4 regions of the Tessaracoccus terricola genome follow, and region 3 is predicted to be linked to each of the others. Evidence: predicted binding sites of a transcription regulator. Region 3 holds the regulator's gene; each other region holds the start of a gene.
What was found. Region 3 encodes LexA, which represses DNA repair genes until DNA is damaged. Its sites were predicted from a motif close to TCGAACANNTGTTCGA; they were not measured.

Region 1 (4,431 bases), on a different contig from region 3:
CAGCAGCCCGCCGCGAGGAGGGGCCACCACCGGGTCTGCTGACCGGCCTTGATCATGACAGCGAGCAGGACGTACCAGAGCGACACCACCAGGATCAGACCGATGGTGGCGGCCAGGTCGATGACATGCATCCAGTTGATGGTGAAGGTGGTGAGCGCCATCCCGAACGCCGCCCCGACGGCAGTGGCAGCCCGCAGCCCTGTGGCGCGGCGGACGGCGAGGACGAGACCGGCGACGCCGACTGGGACCAGGGGCCACCAGCCCAGCGGTGCGAATCCTGTGCCGACAGCCAAGCCTGAGACCAACGCGATTGCCAGCAGCAAGGGGAAGTCGATCCGGGAGGGCAATGGGGTCGGGGGAGGGGCGGCAGGCTCACCGGCAGCCCGCACGTCGGCGACGGCCACCGTGGTCATGGGACCAAGCGTAGTAGCGGCTGCCGCTGACCCAAACCGGGCCTCCTGTCGGCGGAATCCCGCGCCCAGCCACCGGGTCAGCCGGTGGGTGGGTAGGTGTCGTCTTCGAGTGGTGCTGGTTGGTTGGGTTCGAAGTAGACGCAGGTGACGTCCAGGGGTGTACCCCGCAGAGGGGTCGGTCCTGGTGGTGGGTGTTGGGTGGGTGGCACGGTTTCGGGGTGTTGGATGGTCAGTGGCCAGCCGTGTGGGTTCTTGAAGACCAGTCCGGTGGGTGTGGTTGGGTCTCCGTGGATGCTGAATCGGTCTTGGTGGTGTTCGCGGTGGTGTCTGGGGCAGAGGGAGACGAGGGTGTCTATGTCTGTGGTGCCGCCTTTGCTCCAGTGGGTGATGTGGTGGTTCTCGAGGAAGTGGGTGGTGGTGCAGCCGGGGTAGCGGCAGCCGCCGTCGCGGTCCTCGATCAGCCGGCGGGTGCGCTCTGGGACGATGCGCTGGCTTCGACCGACTGAGACTGGTTTGGCGTCGGTGTGCCACACGGGCCGGATCTTCCCGTCGCAGGTGACGTGGCGGAGGAGGTGTTGGGGGAGTGCGCCCTTCTTGCTGAGCCAGCCGTTGCCGTCGGTGTCCATGTTGATGTGGATGCGGTAGTGGTCGAGGCGGGACTTGCTCTCCACCGCGTGGAGCGACCGGTTGACTACTTCAAGGAGCGCGTCGGCGTAGGTGGCTTCCGTGTTGCCGGCGGTGAACAGGGCGTCTTTTGCTTCCTTGATGGCGTTCTTGACCAGGGCTCCGTCGAGGGCGTTGGCCTCGAAGCGCAGGTGGAATCGGCCGTCGACGGTGTACATGTCCAGTTCGGGCCCATCGTCGACTGGTTCCAACGGTCGTTCGTCTTCGGGCAGGGCGGCGACGATCTCGTCGTAGGGGGTGATGTCCTCGGGTGGCTTGGGTGGGGTGAATTGGCGCTTGTTCAGCGCGCGCCGCAACTGGGGCACGGTGGTCATCGCCACCATTTCTTCGGAGACGGACTGCACGTACTGGTCGGGGACGTTTTGGGCGACGACGGCGGCCTGGTCCAGGCTGACTTGGCCGGTGCGCATCCGTTGCACCATGCCGGTCATTTGTTCTGGGCGTTGTGCGAGGGCGATGACTTCGGAGGCGCGGGCGGGGGAGAGTGCGCAGTAGACCATCAGCCAGTGCTCGGGTGAGCGGACGCCGTCGCCGGCCCAGGTGCGGGTCTTGACGAGGTGGGTGGCGAGTTCGACGAGGTCTGCGTTGACCTGTGCCATCTGGGCGGCCAGCACCCCGGCCCGGCTGGTCATCGCGATCCAGCGGTCCAGGTGGTGGTTGGCTTCCTCGTCCATGACCTAATAGTACACCAGTTCGAATACTAGGGGAAGGGCTCAGCGAACTTCTCGATTTCCAAACAGTGTGTCGTCAACCACTGACAACAGCGAGCGACCCAGTGATACTGGGGCGATGACATCGTTCATCAGTCACACGACCGTCGACGCCGACAACGCCTACGAGTTGTCCGAGTGGTGGAAGCAACTGTTGGGCTACGTAGACCTGCCCGGTGATCCGAACGAGCCTGGACACGAGGAATGCATGATCCAACGGCCCGACGGCGGTCACCAGATCCTGTTCATCGAGACGCCGGACGAGAAGCTCACGAAGAACCGTCTGCACTTCGACCTGCGTCCGGCTGAGGGAAATCGCGACGATGAAGTGCGCAGAGTGCTGGAACTCGGCGCCACGCAGTTGGCTGACCTGCGCAAGCCTGACGGGACCGGATGGGTGGTCCTTGCAGACCCTGAGGGCAACGAGTTCTGCATCCTGCGCTCGGAGGCGGAGATGGCCGCCCAGAGCCACCCGTCAGTGGGCTCCTGACGGCCATCTGACCCCTAGGCCAATATGTCCGATAAGCAGCATTATGTCACCTCGTGAAGGATTGCCCCTGTTGAAGCTGCTGAACAGCGCCGCTCTCCTGCTCGTCGTGGGTGCGCTGGTGTTGATGATGCTGCCGACGTACGCGATGACTTGGGGACAAGGCATGGGTCGGCATCCCGGGTCTCGTCGCGGCCGTCCTTCTCGCCCTGTTCAGCTATGACTCCGACTACGCCAGTTTCGTCACCGCAGCCGGAGTGTGGGTTGCTCCCATGGTCGGTCTCGCGGGGGCAACGGCTCTTCCTTCGTGGTGGTTGGGCCAACGCATGCGTACTACCTAGACGCACCAGAGATGTGCCCCCGTGACAGATCCGAACTCAGGAGGCCTCCGCCAACTGGGTGACGTCAGTGCCCACCGGCTGCCGGCGCGGTGCGCGTGTCAGGAGCGGCAGGATGACGCCGACGACGGCGATCGCTCCCATGACGCTGTAGGCAAGGCGGAAGTCGCCGGTGATGCCCACGAGGCTGGAGGCGGCAAGCGGGCCGAGCACGCCGGCCACGGACCAACCAACCAGGACCAGGCCGTAGATGGCGCCGGCGTGGGTGAGCCCGAAGAACTCCCCCGCCGCCGCGGGAAGGCTGCCGAATGCACCGCCGTAACAGAGGTAGACGGCGGCTGCGAGCGCGAGAAAGGCGATGCCCGTGGTGTGCGGGAGGGCCATCAGCGAGATGCCGAGCAGGCCCAGGATCCCTGCCAGCGCAGGCAGTGGGCCGAACCGCTGCGCGACCGCGGCCCAGGCGATCCGGCCGGCGCCGTTGAACAGCGCCAGGCCGCCCACCACCGTCGCGGCCGCGGCTGCGCTGAAGCCGCCTATCTCGACGGATGCCGTGGCCATCATGGACACCAGCGAGATGCCTGCGGCGACGGCCACCGCGAGCATTGCCGTCAGGGCGTACCACTGCGGCGTCCGGAGGGCCTCCCGCACGGTGTAGTCCCCCGCTGCGGCCGTCGCAGCGGCGCCGGAGGCAGGCGGGGTGAACATGAGCAGGGATCCGAGCACGCCCAGGACCAGGTAGGCCGCACCCAGCGGGAGGAACGCCGCGGCCGGCGCCTCGGGAGACGCCTCCAGCATTCGCTGCGCCACGGGCGACGTCAGGGTGGCACCGAAGCCGAAACCACCGACCGCGAGGCCGGTTACCAAGGCACGCTTGCCCGGGAACCACTTCTGGAGCAACGCAACCGGAACGATGTAGGCCATTCCCAACCCGAAGCCGCCGATGACCCCGTAGCCGAGTACGAGGAGCCAGAAGTCCTCCGCTCCCCTGGCGGCGGAGGCAATCATCAGGCCACCCGCGTAGACGCAGCTGCCCACCAGGGCGACCATCCTCGGGCTGCTGCGGTCCTGCAGCCTGCCGCCGACCGACGTTCCGATGAAGATCATGCCGATGGCGACCTCGAACGGAACCGCCGCCTCCACGGCGCCCAGCTGCATGGCCTCCGGGGACTGGAGGGCATGTCCGAACAGGCTCCAGGAGTAGACGCCTCCCACCACGAGCTGGATGAGGACGCCACCTGTCAGGGCTAGGAATCGCACGTTCAGTGATTCTGCCGCACCCCCATCCCGACCTTGCGGGCGGGGTCGCCCACGGGGAGCACGCGCCGTCGGCATGGGCTCCCCCGCGGCAGGCAAGGCCTAGGATCATCCCCATGGCACTCTCTCGTGACGAAATGATCAAGATCCTTGCCGAGGCGGATCCGGTGGGCCTGATCGCAGCCGGCTCGCCGCGTGACGAGTACGCCGCGGAGGCCGACGAGATCCTGGCGCTGCGCGGTATTCCCCAGGTCACCGAGATCACGGGCGTCTTCGCCGTCAGCTTCAGCGAACCAGGCGCCTGCACCAGGGAGACTGCCCGATGGATCACCGAGGAGATGGCGCGCCGTTCAAGCGACTGAGGTCTCATGTGGCCGATGTCTCGGAAGACCTCGCGTCAATGGGGGCCAGATGATATCGACCGACTCCTTGCCCGCGATGACTTTCACGTAGCGGAGCCCGACAAGGAGCGGGCGTACATAATTCACCATTTGGAGCAGGCTCAAGCGTTCACTCAGTCATTGCAGGAACGCGGGTGGGGGCTC
Region 2 (4,431 bases), on a different contig from region 3:
AAGTGCAAAGGGTCGGTGAGCGGTTGGTCTCGAAGACGAAACCGAGGAGCAGGCATGTACGGATCCACCACGAACCACTCCATCCAGGTGGAGGGCACCGCCATCCACTACCGAGTCCACGGCGACCTCTCGGACCCGGGCGACGAACCGGTGCTTCTGGTGGCCGGCTTCCCGATGTCCGGCGAGGAGTTCGAAGCCCTCGCCCAGCGCATGACGGACAGGGTGGTGGTCACCTACGACCCGCGGGGTGTTGGCCGCAGCGTGCGCGCACCGCAGGACGACCGACTCTTGGGACCGGCGGACCACGCCTCGGACCTCGCGGCACTCGTCGACGCGCTCGGCGTGGGTGCCGTGGACGTGTTCGCGTCGAGCGGTGGGGCGATCAACGCGCTGGCCCTGATGGAACGCCACGGCGAGTTGGTCCACCTCCTGGTTGCTCACGAACCGCCACTGACCCAGTTCCTGCCCGACCGACGCCACGTCCGGCAGGCGATGGCCGACATCGCGGACAGCTACCAGCGGGAGGGCTTCGGGCCGGCGATGGCGCGGTTCATCACGCTGGTGATGCATGACGGGGAACTCGACGAGGACTACCTGCGTGCCCCGGTACCAGAGCCGCAGGCCTTCGGTCTGCCCACCACCGACGACGGGTCCCGCGATGACCCGATGCTCGCGGGCAGCATCCACAACGGACCCAGCCATGAACTTGACGCGTCCGCGATCGCCGCCGTGTCCGGCCGCATCCGCGTCGGCGTGGGGGACGAGTCCGGTGGCGGGGTCGCCGCCCGTGGGGCCCGGAGCGCTGCGGAAGCGCTCGGGCTCACGGTGGTGGGCTTCCCGGGCGGGCACGGGAGCTTCGTGGCAGATGAGGCCTCGGGCGGGCGGCCGGACGCGTTCGCAGCCCGACTCCGGGAAGTGCTCGACCCAACTTTGTGAATCACCCGGGCCTCGGTTATGATCTACAGGTTGCCTACGGCCGTCGCCGTCGGGCAGTTGACGATCGACCGGACGCAATCCTGCGTCTGGCAAGCAACAAGGGAGATTCCAGTGGCCGCCGTATGTGATGTTTGCGCCAAGGGACCCGGCTTCGGTCACAACGTGCCTTGGTCCAAGAAGAAGACCAATCGTCGCTGGAACCCGAACATCCAGCGCGTTCGTGCCACCGTCGACGGCGCCCCCAAGCGTCTCAATGTCTGCACCTCCTGCCTGAAGGCCGGCAAGGTCTCACGCTGACCTGAGCAGACACAGAACCAAGTACCGATGACCCGTGGCCGTGGCTACGGGTCATCGGCCTTTTTGCGCCCTTTGCCAACCGTGCGGACACGCATCGTCGCCCTCCGCGCGATCCTGAGGTGCCCGGCCATCAGCCTGGGGCGTGTCAGCGGTGTGGTGCCGTCCGGATTCACCCGGTAGCGCCATCCCAGCGGGGAGGTCCACTCCGCGACACCGGGGGAGTCGGGCCGCACCCGCCAGTCCCCGCGGGTCTTCGCCCGGTGCGCGCGGCGGGACTGCGGCAACAAGCCGTCCACGTGGGTCTGCCCCCGGCCGCCCGCCGGGCCCCGCTGGAACGGCCGGATGTGGTCCAGGTCCAGGTGGCGTGCGGGCAGCGAGGAGAACGGGAACCCGTCCACGGGGTGCCGCGTGAGCACTGCCTCGCGGATCATCCGGGGGATCTCGTAGGCGTCGACCGGTGGGAGGCCGTTCAGGTCCACCACAGGGCGGACGGTGACGTTGGTGCCGCTGAGGAACTCCGGCAGCAGGTCCGAGGCGATCGGGCCGATGCCCTCCACCCGGGCCACCGCGGGCGTCTGGTCCGGATCGTGTTGGCTGCCCAGCGACTCGGCGGCGAGGTGGACGTACACGATGCTGCGCCCCTTGTGCGGTGCGGCGGTGGCGTCCCCGGAGAGCCAGCTCGCAGCCCGGTCCGGGTCTGCCAGCCAGCCGAGTGCCGAGGCCCGCCGCTGGTCGAGGCTGCGTGTGTCTCCGTGCTCCACCATCACGCCTGCGAGTTCCTGGAGGCTCCGCTGGAGCAGGAGGGCGTCGCGGGTGGCGATCCGCGCGAACACGGTTCTGGTGCCCGAGTCGTGGTTCCCGATGAAGACGGCACGGCCACGCTTCTGCTTGCGCTCCCTGGCGGCTGCCGCCTCCGGGTCTGCCTGGGCAACGGCACCCCTCGCGAAGCGCAGCAGCCTCCCGAACGACATCCGATCAACGGATCCCTGCGTTCCATTGGTCCACACTGTCATGGCGCACTGACAGTTCCATGGGACAGGCGTCCGAGACGGCGGCGGCGGTGGGTGTCAGCCGCTACTTGTAGGCTTCCGGGCATGGTCAAGTGGCGAACGGAGATCCAGCGGGAACTGCATCGTGGGCTCCGTGACGTCGTCGGTGGGAAGACGGCCGAGCACTTCGCGAAGCTCGGCATCACGACGGTGGGTGACCTGGTCAGGCACACCCCCCGCCGCTACCTCCCGGGCACCGAGATGAGTGACCTGGGTGACCTGCGCGTGGGCGAGGACGTCGCCCTGGTGGCCAAGGTGCACCGCACGGAGGTCAAGCACGGCGCCCGCACCCGGGTGGAGTCCATCCTCACCGACGGGGACAACTACCTGCGCATCACGCTGTTCGCGCCCAAGCCGCACCTCGCCAAGTGGTGGTCCGGTCTGTTGACGCAGGGCAGTCGCGGGATCTTCATCGGCAAGGTGGGCGTGTTCAACAACGAGTTCCAGCTCACGCACCCGGACTTCGTCATCATCGACGCCGCCGGGCAGGTGACGGCCAAGAAGTCCGAGGTCCAGAAGCACATGGAACGCGCCGTCCAGCGCAGCACGATGGTGGGCCTGTACCCGGCAACCGCGAAGCTGCCCACCTGGACCATCGCCGAGTCCATCAGCCTCGTGCTGCCCACGGTCACGCCGCTGGGGGACACGCTGCCGGACTGGGTGGTGGCCGAGGCCGGGGTGCTGCCCCTGGACAAGGCGCTGGCCGAGGTGCACGAGCCGGTGGACAAGGCCGACGCGGCGAAGGGCATCGAGAGGCTCCGCTTCGACGAGGCGTTCGGGATGCAGCTGGCCATGGCGCACCGACGGGCGGAGCTCGAGGGTCAGGCCGCCACCCCCCGACCCCGCCGCGACGACGGCCTGCTCGCGGCCTTCGACCAGCGGTTGCCGTTCACCCTCACCGAGGGCCAGCAGGAGGTGGGGGATCAGGTCTTCGCGGACCTGGCCCAGGACCACCCGATGCACCGTCTGCTGCAGGGCGAGGTGGGTTCTGGCAAGACCATCGTCGCACTGCGGGCCATGCTCGCGGTCGTGGACACCGGCGGCCAGGCCGTCCTGCTCGCCCCGACGGAGGTGCTCGCCAAGCAGCACCACGCCACCATCACCAAGCTCCTCGGCGAGCTCGGTGCCGGCCAACAGCTGGGCGCCCACCCGGACGCCACCTCCGTCGCCCTCCTGACCGGTGCCCGTTCCGCGGCGGCCAAGCGGGACACACTCGCGGAGATCGAGCGCGGGGAGGCCGGCATCGTCGTCGGCACCCATGCCCTGCTCAGCGACCCGGTCAGGTTCCAGGACCTGGGCCTGGTGGTGATCGACGAGCAGCACCGCTTCGGGGTGGAGCAGCGGGCTGCGCTGGCCGCCAAGGCCGAACGCCAGCCCCACACCCTCGTGATGACGGCCACACCGATCCCCCGCTCCATCGCCATGACCGTGTTCGGTGACCTGGCGGTCTCCGAACTGCGCCAGCTCCCGGCGGGACGCTCCCCGGTGCAGACGGTGAGTGTGGACACCCGGACCCAACCCACCTGGGTGGAGCGCGCCTGGGAACGCATCCGCGAGGAGGTGGTGCAGGGCAGGCAGGCGTTCATCGTGTGCCCGGCCATCACCGGCAAGCAGACCGACGCGGACCTGGAGGCGGGGGAGGGGCTCACCGCCGTCACGGAGTTGCTGCCCGAGCTCGAGGCAGGTCCGTTGCAGGGCCTCCGCCTCGGGATGGTGCACGGCAAGCAGCCGGTCGCGGAGCGGGACGCCGCCATGGCGGACTTCGCGGCCGGACGGACCGACGTGCTGGTGGCCACCACTGTGATCGAGGTGGGGGTCGACGTACCCAACGCCACCGTGATGGTGGTCATGGACGCGGACCGTTTCGGTATTTCCCAGCTGCACCAGTTGCGGGGACGCATCGGCCGTGGCGCCCACCCCGGGCTCTGCCTGCTGCTGGCCGCCCCGGCCGACGAGAACTTCACCGCCGTGGAACGGCTGGACGCGCTCGTGGCCAGCACCGACGGGTTCGCGCTGGCGGAGCGGGACCTGCAGCTGCGGCGCGAGGGTGACGTGCTCGGCGCCTCGCAGTCCGGGCAGTCCTCCCTGAAGCTCCTGCGGGTCCTGACCGACGCGGCCATGATCCAGCAGGCGAAGGTCCTGGCCGAAC
Region 3 (4,431 bases):
CCTCGATGTCGGGGTGGTCCACGTCGAGCACGACCATCTTGGCGGCACGCCGGGTGGCCCCGCCGGACTTGATGGTGCCCGCGGACGCATCCGCACCACGCATGAACGAGACCGGGCCGGAGGCGGTGCCGCCGGAGCTGAGGAGTTCCTTGGACGAACGGATCCGCGAGAGGTTCAGACCTGCGCCGGAACCGCCCTTGAAGATGAAACCCTCCTCCTTGTACCAGTTGAGGATGGAGTCCATGGAGTCGTCGACGCTGAGGATGAAGCACGCCGACACCTGCTGGGGCGACGGGGTGCCCACGTTGAACCAGACCGGCGAGTTGAACGAGAAGTACTGGTGCAGGAGCATCCAGGTGAGCTCGTGCTCGAAGATCTCGGCGTCCTTCGGCGTCGCGAAGTAGCCGTGCTCGGTCCCCGCCTTGGTGTAGGTCTTGACCACGCGGTCGATCAGTTGACGGAGGCTGTTCTCACGCTTGTCCGTGCCGACGGCACCACGGAAGTACTTGGTGGTCACGATCGTGGAGGCGTTCACGCTCCAGAAGCTCGGGTACTCGACACCCTTCTGCTCGAAGACCGCTTCACCGGTCTTCCAGTTCACCTGCGAGACGTCGCGGCGGTCCCACTCGACCTCGTCGTAGGGGTGGACGCCCTCCGTGGTGAACACGCGCGCGATGGTCAGGCCCTTGGAGGCCTTCCCCGGGTTCGACTTGCGTGCACGGCCGGAAGCAGGCTTCGTGGCAGTCGTGGTCATAACTGGATCCTCACTTGTGCTGGGTTTGGAAGACCGGATCAACCGATCAGGGGCTCTTGCGTCATCGACTTCGCTCCCCGGCGTGAGGACTTGCGCCCCTCCGGGGTGGCCGGGGACTCGGCGAGCCTCGTCCGCATGGCCTCGATCTCGGCCGCGAAGTCATCGACCGACTGGTAGTTCTTGTAGACACTGGCGAATCGCAGGTAGGCGACGGGGTCGAGTTCACCGAGTGGCCCGAGGATGGCGACTCCGACTGTCTCCGCCGGAATCTCTGCCTGTCCGCTCGACCGGAGGGTCTCCTCCACCTGCTGCCCCAGGGCAGCGAGTTGGGCCGAAGTGACGGGCCTTCCTTGACACGCCTTGGTGGCGCCCTTGATCACCTTTTCGCGATTGAACGGTTCCGTGACGCCGGACCTCTTGACGACGGTGAGCTGAACTTGCTCCACCGTCGTGAACTTCCGCTCGCACACGGGACATGTGCGACGCCTACGGATGGCCGAACCGTCCTCGGTCGCACGCGAGTCCGACACCTTGGTGTCCTCGTGTCGACAGAAGGGGCAGTGCACGGCCGGGATCCTCTCGTCAACCAGCCGAAGCACTTGCGGCCGGGGTTTCACTTGATCTTCAGTGTGCCACCCAAAACACAAGTTGTTGGGTAAACACACCGACGTAACTACTAGATCTAGTGAACTCTAGGTCCCTGACCCCCTACGGTCAACACTTCCCGGCGTGTCGCGGCGGGACTCCCCGGAAGGGGCTCAGCGCCCCTCGACGTGGGCCCAGGCAGGGTCACCCTGGACGTACTCGACGGCAGGATTCGGCGACTCCCAGCTGACGAACTCAGCCACCGAGGCACCGATGCCGACGACGGCCAGGACAGCCACTGTAGCGACCTTCAGTCCCAGCAGGAACTGACCGCGGGGACGGGGCCCGACACGACAGGCCGCGACGCTGCGGCCCCGACCGGGGCGAGGGCCGACCACGGGGCGAGCCAGCGGCGGCTCGACGCGCGGGCGCCCACCGGGCGCCACTGGGCGCCGGCCGGGCTTTGCGCCAGTACGGGTACCGGGTGCTGCAACCGCGATGCTCATCTTGTTCTCCTCTCGGCGACACCCGCCATCCGCGGGATGTCGAACGTCTGTTCGAATGAACGCTACCCCAGATCCGCCCTTGATTCAAACGATCGTTCGAATCGGCTTCATCGGCGTGTCGGACACGAGAGCAAGTAGATCAACGGGCACTGACAACTGATGCACCCCGGAAGACACGCAGACCCGAGATCGAACACGTGTTCGGATTTGTTCGATATGCTGGTTGCCATGGCAGACGAGCGCAAGAACCCACCGAAGCGAGCATCCAGGGCCGGCCGCCCCACCGCAGCCCAGGTCGAGGCGGACCTGGAGGGCATCGCGATCCTCCCCGACGGCCCGGCTGACGCATTCGGGCTGACGCATCGGCAGCGTCGAATCCTGCAGGTCATCAAGGAAGCAGTTGAGACGATGGGCTACCCGCCCTCGATCCGGGAACTCGCCAGGCAGGCCGGTCTTGCCTCGACCTCCAGCGTCTCCTACCAGCTGAAGGTGCTCGAGGAGAAGGGCTTCCTCCGTAGGGACCCGAACCGCCCACGTGCACTGGTGGTCACCATTCCGAACGCTGAGCAGGCTGCCGCCCCCGCACCCGAGCTCGCCTCCGAACAGAGCTACAACGATTCGCCAAGCACGGTCAGTGCCCCGCTCGTCGGTCGGATCGCGGCCGGCGGGCCGATCCTCGCCGAACAGCGGGTCGAGGACATGTTCGCCCTGCCCAAGCAGCTCGTCGGGGACGGCACCCTGTTCATGCTCGAGGTGAGTGGTGACTCGATGGTGGATGCCGCGATCTGCGACGGAGACTTCGTCGTCGTGCGCCAGCAGGATGACGCGGTCAACGGCGACATCGTGGCTGCGCTGATCGACGACGAGGCAACCGTCAAGACGCTCAAGCGCAAGGACGGCCGCGTGTGGCTGATGCCGCACAACGAGAACTACGAGCCCATCGACGGCACGCACGCCAGGATCATGGGCAAGGTCGTGGCGGTGCTGCGCCGCGTGTGAGTCCCGCTACTCCTCGCCCCGCAGCCGCCGAAGCGCACGCACGGCGATGTCGGGGTCCGTCGTTGGCCAGAATCCCGGCAGGGAACTCGACAGGAAGCGTCCGTACCTGGCAGTGACCAGGCGTGGGTCCAGGATCGCGACCACTCCCCTGTCCTCACTCCGTCGGATCAGACGCCCTGTCCCCTGTGCCAACAGCAGTGCCGCATGGGTGGCGGCAACGCTCATGAAACCGTTGCCGCCGGCCTCGTCGACGGCCTTCTTCCGTGCCTGCATGAGGGGGTCATCGGGACGTGGGAACGGGATCTTGTCGATGATGACCAGCTGACAGGTCTCGCCCGGCACGTCGACGCCCTGCCAGAGTGACATGGTGCCGAACAGGCACGTCTCTGGGTCCGCGATGAAGTCGCGCTGCAGCTCGGACAGTTGCGCGTCGCCCTGGCAGAGGATCTTGAAGTCGGGCAGCTCCCGCCGACAGTGGGCCGCAGCCTGTTCGGCGTTGCGCCTGGACGCGAACAGCCCGAGGGTCCTGCCACCCGCCGCCCACACCAGCTGCGCGATCTCAGCCAGCACCTCCGGCGTGAGTCCGTCCCTGCCCGGTTTCGGGAGGGACTTGGTGGCATACAGGATCCCCTGGGAGCGGTAGTCGAACGGGGAACCGACGTCGAGTCCCCGCCAGGAGAGCGGCTCGAGCGTGTCGGGGTCCGCGTCCTCGGAAACCTCGTCGGAGCGTGAGAGCCCCACGCTGCCTGCGAATGAGGAGAAGTCGCCGCCGAGCACCAGCGTCGCCGACGTGAGCACGGTCGGGGTCTCCCCGAAGACTTCCGAGCGGAGCAGCCCGGACACGTTCAGCGGCGCCACCCAGACTGCCCGCCCGCGGAACTCCGAGTCACTGACCCACACGACGTCGGCATCCGCGAGTCCTGCGATCCGGGCGGAGATGTCGAAGACCTCCTTGACGGCAGCAGTGGCCTGGGTGCGCTCCGGGTCATCGTGCTTTCCGGACAGCGCGCTGGCTGCGCGCCGGCTGACGTCGCGGATCTGCGCGGCAGCGTACGTGACCGGTGCCGAAGCGGACTCGATGCGGGTGGCCTCCGACTCGTCGAGGGCCTCACGCAGGGTGTCCGCGCACTCAAGGAACTCCGTGGCCAGGTCGTCGTCCAGCCAGGTCATGGCACGCTTGGCGGCGCGCTCGACGATGAGGGGAGTCAGCTCGTTGGTGGCCGCCGTCGTGATCCGTGAGGTCAGTTCGTGCGCCTCGTCGACGATGAGGGCCGAGTGCTCCGGCAGTGCCGTGCGGCCGTGCATGGCGTTGATGGCCAGCAGGGCATGGTTGGTGACGACCACTTGCGCGCCCCGGGCCCTGTCCCGGGAGGCCTCCACGAAGCACTCCTCCCCGAACGGGCACGCCGCCACGCCGAGGCACTCCCTGGTGGGGATGGACACCTGCTGCCAGCCGGCGTTGGTGTGGGTGGGCGCATCGTCGCGGTCCGCCAGCCCGCCCCGCTCGGCCTCCTCCTCGACCCACTCCCGCAGTGCGAGCACCTCGACCCCGAGCTTGCTCACCGAGTCCAGCTCCGGAGCAGCCTC
Region 4 (4,431 bases), on a different contig from region 3:
CCTCGCCGGTCAGGCGCTCGTGCAACTCGTAGACCGCCAGTGCGGCACTGCCCAGTTCGGCCCACGGCTCCGAACCCGCCGGGGACGACGCCGAGGCCCGCAGGACGTCCGAGACCACCGGTGGGCGCCGCAGCCAGTGGCGGGCGCGGCGGGTCTCGAGCCCCCAGCGCGGGTCCGGGGTGGGGGAGGTGTGGTCGTGGACGGTGGAGAGCACGCCCTCGGTGATGGGGCGCAGCCATGTCACCACGGGCCGTGGGCCGGTGTGGTCCACCGTCTCCGTGATGCCGTCGACGCTGCCCTCCCGCAACTCGTGGTGCACGCGTGGGGCCCGTGCGGGTCCCGGGCCCCGGGCGAAGGCGACGGCGGGTCGGGCGGCGCCGGGGCGGCAGTCCACGTCCGGTGTGCCCGTGCCCTGCCCCAAGACCTCGACGCCACGCTCCGCCAGGCGGGCGGCGAGCAGGTCCACCAGCACCGAGGGGCGTTGTGCGACGCCGTCGGAATCGATGACCTGCCAACGCCCGAAGAGCTGCTCCACGTGGAGGCGGACCGCCAGCAGGGCGGGGGACCGGGACGAGTCCCCGAGGTCCGTGACCAGCCGCCCCAGGGGCGAGGCCAGGTCCGCGGCCAGGTCCCCGAGGCTGCGGTCCAGCCACAGGCTGCGCCGCTGCTCACGGGTGGTCACGGGGGCCACGCCCTCGAGCGCGTGGTGGCGATAGGCCCGCCAGAGCTCGTCGAGACCGTCCACCAGCTTGCGCCAGCGGGCCGCGGCACCGGCTCCGAAGGCGGCTGTCACGGCTCGGTGCCGCGCTCCCCGTTCGGTGGGGAGGGCGACGACGGTGCCGTCGGCGAAGCGGTGCTCGGCAGCCGGTGCCTCGGCCCATTCCAGGCCGCCCCGGTTGAACTCGGCCTGCAGGTGCCCGCCGGACTTCTTGAACAGGTCCCGCCAGGTGGCGGGCAGCTGGACCACCTGCGGCATCGCGTCGACGAGGTGCCCGCCCGGTCCGGGGACGGCGGCCCAGCGGGTGCCGAGGGGTTCGCCGTCGGTGATGAGGGTGACCCCGTGTCCGAGCCGTGCCAACCGGGCAGCGGCGGCCATCCCGGCGATGGAGGCGCCGCGCACAGTCAGGGTCATGTGCCAGACCTTAGCGCCAGCAGGAGACACCGAATGGGTCAGGCCCGGACCTCGAAGCCCGAGGCGCCCGTGACCCCGACGTCGCGGGTCCGGAGGTCCCGCACCCGGGCGCTGGGCGGACCGTCAGCCATCCAGGAGAGCAGCTGTTCCACGGTGTCCTCCGGGCCCTCCAGCTCGGCCTCCACGGTGCCGTCGGGGCGGTTGCGGACCCAGCCGGAGAGTCCGAGTTCCTCGGCCCGCAGCTGGGTGCTCCAGCGGAAGCCGACCCCCTGCACGGTTCCGGTCACGATGACATGCACTCGTCTCATGGGGACCATCCTGCCCCGCCCTTGACCTGTTGTCGGAGGGTGGGGTTATAGTGGTCAACGTATCGAACAGTCGTTCGAATCAGGAGGGTCTTGGGGAAGGGCTCCGTTCGAACCGTTCGACACATCTGGGCCGCTTCGGGTCCGGCGTGGACTCGACCCCTGCGCCGGACCCGAAGCTTCCCGACGAGGGTCGAATCTCAGAACACACATCGCCCGGGGAGCCGGGCGGACGATCCCGCGGGAGGCCCTCATGCGCAGCTACGAAGAACCCATCCACGTGCTGTTCAGCGACCAACCCAGGCAGTTCATCTGGCGGGGGCGGCTGCTCCTGGTCAAGGAGGTCCAGGGCAGGTGGAGCCGCTCGACGGCGTGGTGGCAACACCCGGAACCCGGGGTGGGTGACCTCACCCGGGAGCGCGAGGTCTGGCGCGTCGAGGCCGGCAACGGCTCGCACCGCGGCGTCTACGAACTCGCCCACTCCGTCGGCGACGAGGACTGGGTGCTGCAGGCGGTGAGCGACTGATGCGCGCACCCGATCCGTTGCTGCGGCCCGCGGACCGCTACGTCCACGCCCACCGGGAGGCCGAGCAGGTTGCCCTCAAGGTGATCTCGGCCTCGCCGCGCCGCTTCCCGGGGCGCCACGACGTCTGGGAACTGCTGGGGCTGGCGGCCCCCGAACTGGGCGAGTGGGCTTCGTTCTTCGGTTACCTGGCCATGCGGGTGGAGGTGGCGGCAGCGGGGGAGCACGCCATCATCAGTGAGCGCGAGGCCGATGACCTCGCCCGCGACCTCGAACGCTTCACCGCCGACGCCGCCCGCCGCGTCAGACGGGCCAGGGGTGTCTCATGACCCCGTTCACGCACCTGAGGGTGGCCTCCGGCTACTCCTTCCAGTACGGCACCTCCCACCCCAGCGCCCTGGTGGCGGCCGCCGCCGAGCACGGCATGGACACCCTCGCCCTCACCGACCGGAACGGCCTCTACGGGGCCGTGCGGTTCGCGAAGGCCTGCCTCAAGGCCGGTGTGATGCCCGTGGTGGGGGTGGACCTGGCCGTCGGTGACGGGGGCCCACCCGTGCGCCGCCCCGCCGCCGCCCGGGGCGGGCAACTGCGCGACGAGCGGCTGCCGCGCGCCGTCGTGCTCGCCAGTTCCCGGCGGGGCTGGGGGACCCTGTGCCAGCTCATCTCCCGCGTGCACCTCTCCGGGGAACGCTCAGAACCAGTGGCCACGGCCGAACTGATCGGCAACCACTGCGCAGGCCGGGACGCCGTCGTCATGCTCGGCGCGGACTCCCGGCTAGGGGAACTCGTCGCCGCCGGGGAGCTCGACGCCGCCCGGGACGAGGTCGCCCGCTGGCGCGAACTGGTGGGGGACGGCCTCGTGCTGGCCGCCACCAACCACCACACCGGTGGCCGCGGGCCCGCCTCGGCCCACCAGGCGGCCGGCATGGTGCACCTCGCCGAGGAGTTGGGGCTGCGCTCCGTGCTCACCAACATGGTGCGGATGGCCCACCGCGGGCAGGCCGCCACCGCCGACGTCCTCGACGCCGCCCGACGGCTGGTGCCGCTGGACCTGCGCAACGTGGACCGCCGCAACGCCGAGGGCCACCTGAAGTCCACCGGGGCGATGCTGGCGGCCGCCCGGGAGGTGGCCCACCTGTCCGGGACCGACGTGGACGGGCTGCTCGGCCGCACCCGGGAGCTGGGGGAGGAGTGCCGCCTGCACCCGGTCGAGGACATCGGCCTGGGCGAGATCCGCCTGCCCGAGTTCGAGACCCTCGGGACCACCCCGCAGGAGGCTCCCGCGGTGCTGCGCGCCCGCTGCGAGTCCGGGCTGGTGGAGCGCTACGGCACCCCGGCGCGAGAGGTGCTGGACCGGCTCGACGACGAACTCGCCGTCATCGGCAAGCTCGGGTTCGAGTCCTACTTCCTCACCGTCGCCGACGTCGTCGGCCTGATCGGAGACCTCGGCATCCGCTGCGCCGCCCGCGGCTCCGGCGCCGGCAGCCTCGTCAACTACGCGCTCGGCGTCTCCGGTGTGGACCCCATCCGGTACGGCCTGGTCATGGAGCGGTTTCTCTCCCCGCTGCGGGTGGCGCTGCCGGACATCGACCTCGACGTCGAGTCCCACCGCCGCACGGAGATCTACGAGCGGATCCTCGAGGTCTTCGGCGGGCAGCGGGTCTCCTGCGTGGCGATGCTGGAGACCTACCGGGTGCGCCACGCCGTCCGCGACGTCGGTGCCGCCCTGAGCCTGCCGCCGGTGGAGGTGGACGCCATGGCCAAGGCGTTCCCCCACATCCGGGCCCGCGACGCCCGGGCAGCGCTGCGGGACCTGCCCGAACTGCGCGCGGCCGGGCTGGGGGAGAAGCGACTGGAGGTGCTGTTCGAACTGGTGGAGTCCCTCGACGGGCTGCCCCGCCACATCGCCCTCCACCCGTGCGGGGTGCTGCTCAGCGACTCCTCGCTGGGGCAGCGCACTCCCATGGAGGCCAGCTACGGCGGCTTCCCCATGAGCCAGTTCGACAAGGACGACGTCGAGGACCTGGGGCTGCTGAAGCTGGACGTGCTGGGCATCCGGATGCAGTCGGCCATGTCCCACGCGCTGGCCGAGATCGAGCGCGTCCCCGAAGCCGGCCCCGTGCCGGACATCGACGCCCTCGCACCGTTCGACGACGACGACACCTACGAGATGATCCGCAACCGGCAGACCCTCGGCTGCTTCCAGATCGAGTCCCCCGGGCAGCGGGAACTGGTGGGCAAGTTCGGGCCGGAGACCTTCGCCGACATCATCATCGACATCTCCCTGTTCCGCCCCGGCCCGGTGAAGTCGGACATGGTCACCCCCTTCCTGGAGGCTCGGCAGGGCTGGCGGGAACCCGACTACCTGCACCCCAGCTTCATCCCGGCACTGGAGCAGACCGGCGGCGTGGTGGTGTTCCACGAACAGATCATCATGCTGATCAGCATCGCCACCGGCTGCTCCCTGGCGC

Region 1: a site for LexA is predicted at 1,779-1,794, ahead of ACYU7G_RS15480 (HNH endonuclease signature motif containing protein). Genes of this name have one in related genera too.
Region 2: a site for LexA is predicted at 2,265-2,280, ahead of ACYU7G_RS16740 (HNH endonuclease signature motif containing protein). Genes of this name have one in related genera too.
Region 4: a site for LexA is predicted at 1,503-1,518, ahead of ACYU7G_RS16010 (DUF6504 family protein). Genes of this name have one in related genera too.

The regions. Positions count from the first base shown of each region.
Region 1 is NZ_BAAHBS010000005.1:1,185,930-1,190,360, reverse strand. Features, by position in the region: gene lnt (apolipoprotein N-acyltransferase) at 1-413, opposite strand, end outside; gene ACYU7G_RS15480 (HNH endonuclease signature motif containing protein) at 491-1,771, opposite strand; gene ACYU7G_RS15475 (VOC family protein) at 1,887-2,297, shown strand; gene ACYU7G_RS15470 (MFS transporter) at 2,672-3,889, opposite strand; gene ACYU7G_RS15465 (hypothetical protein) at 4,003-4,248, shown strand.
Region 2 is NZ_BAAHBS010000007.1:172,709-177,139, forward strand. Features, by position in the region: gene ACYU7G_RS16730 (alpha/beta fold hydrolase) at 55-936, shown strand; gene rpmB (50S ribosomal protein L28) at 1,048-1,233, shown strand; gene ACYU7G_RS16740 (HNH endonuclease signature motif containing protein) at 1,278-2,204, opposite strand; gene ACYU7G_RS16745 (ATP-dependent DNA helicase RecG) at 2,328-4,431, shown strand, end outside.
Region 3 is NZ_BAAHBS010000002.1:67,208-71,638, reverse strand. Features, by position in the region: gene ACYU7G_RS04685 (vitamin B12-dependent ribonucleotide reductase) at 1-754, opposite strand, end outside; gene nrdR (transcriptional regulator NrdR) at 793-1,320, opposite strand; gene ACYU7G_RS04675 (hypothetical protein) at 1,513-1,845, opposite strand; gene lexA (transcriptional repressor LexA) at 2,074-2,844, shown strand; gene ACYU7G_RS04665 (ATP-dependent DNA helicase) at 2,851-4,431, opposite strand, start outside.
Region 4 is NZ_BAAHBS010000007.1:18,129-22,559, forward strand. Features, by position in the region: gene ACYU7G_RS16000 (hypothetical protein) at 1-1,132, opposite strand, end outside; gene ACYU7G_RS16005 (acylphosphatase) at 1,171-1,440, opposite strand; gene ACYU7G_RS16010 (DUF6504 family protein) at 1,691-1,963, shown strand; gene ACYU7G_RS16015 (SAV_6107 family HEPN domain-containing protein) at 1,963-2,289, shown strand; gene ACYU7G_RS16020 (DNA polymerase III subunit alpha) at 2,286-4,431, shown strand, end outside.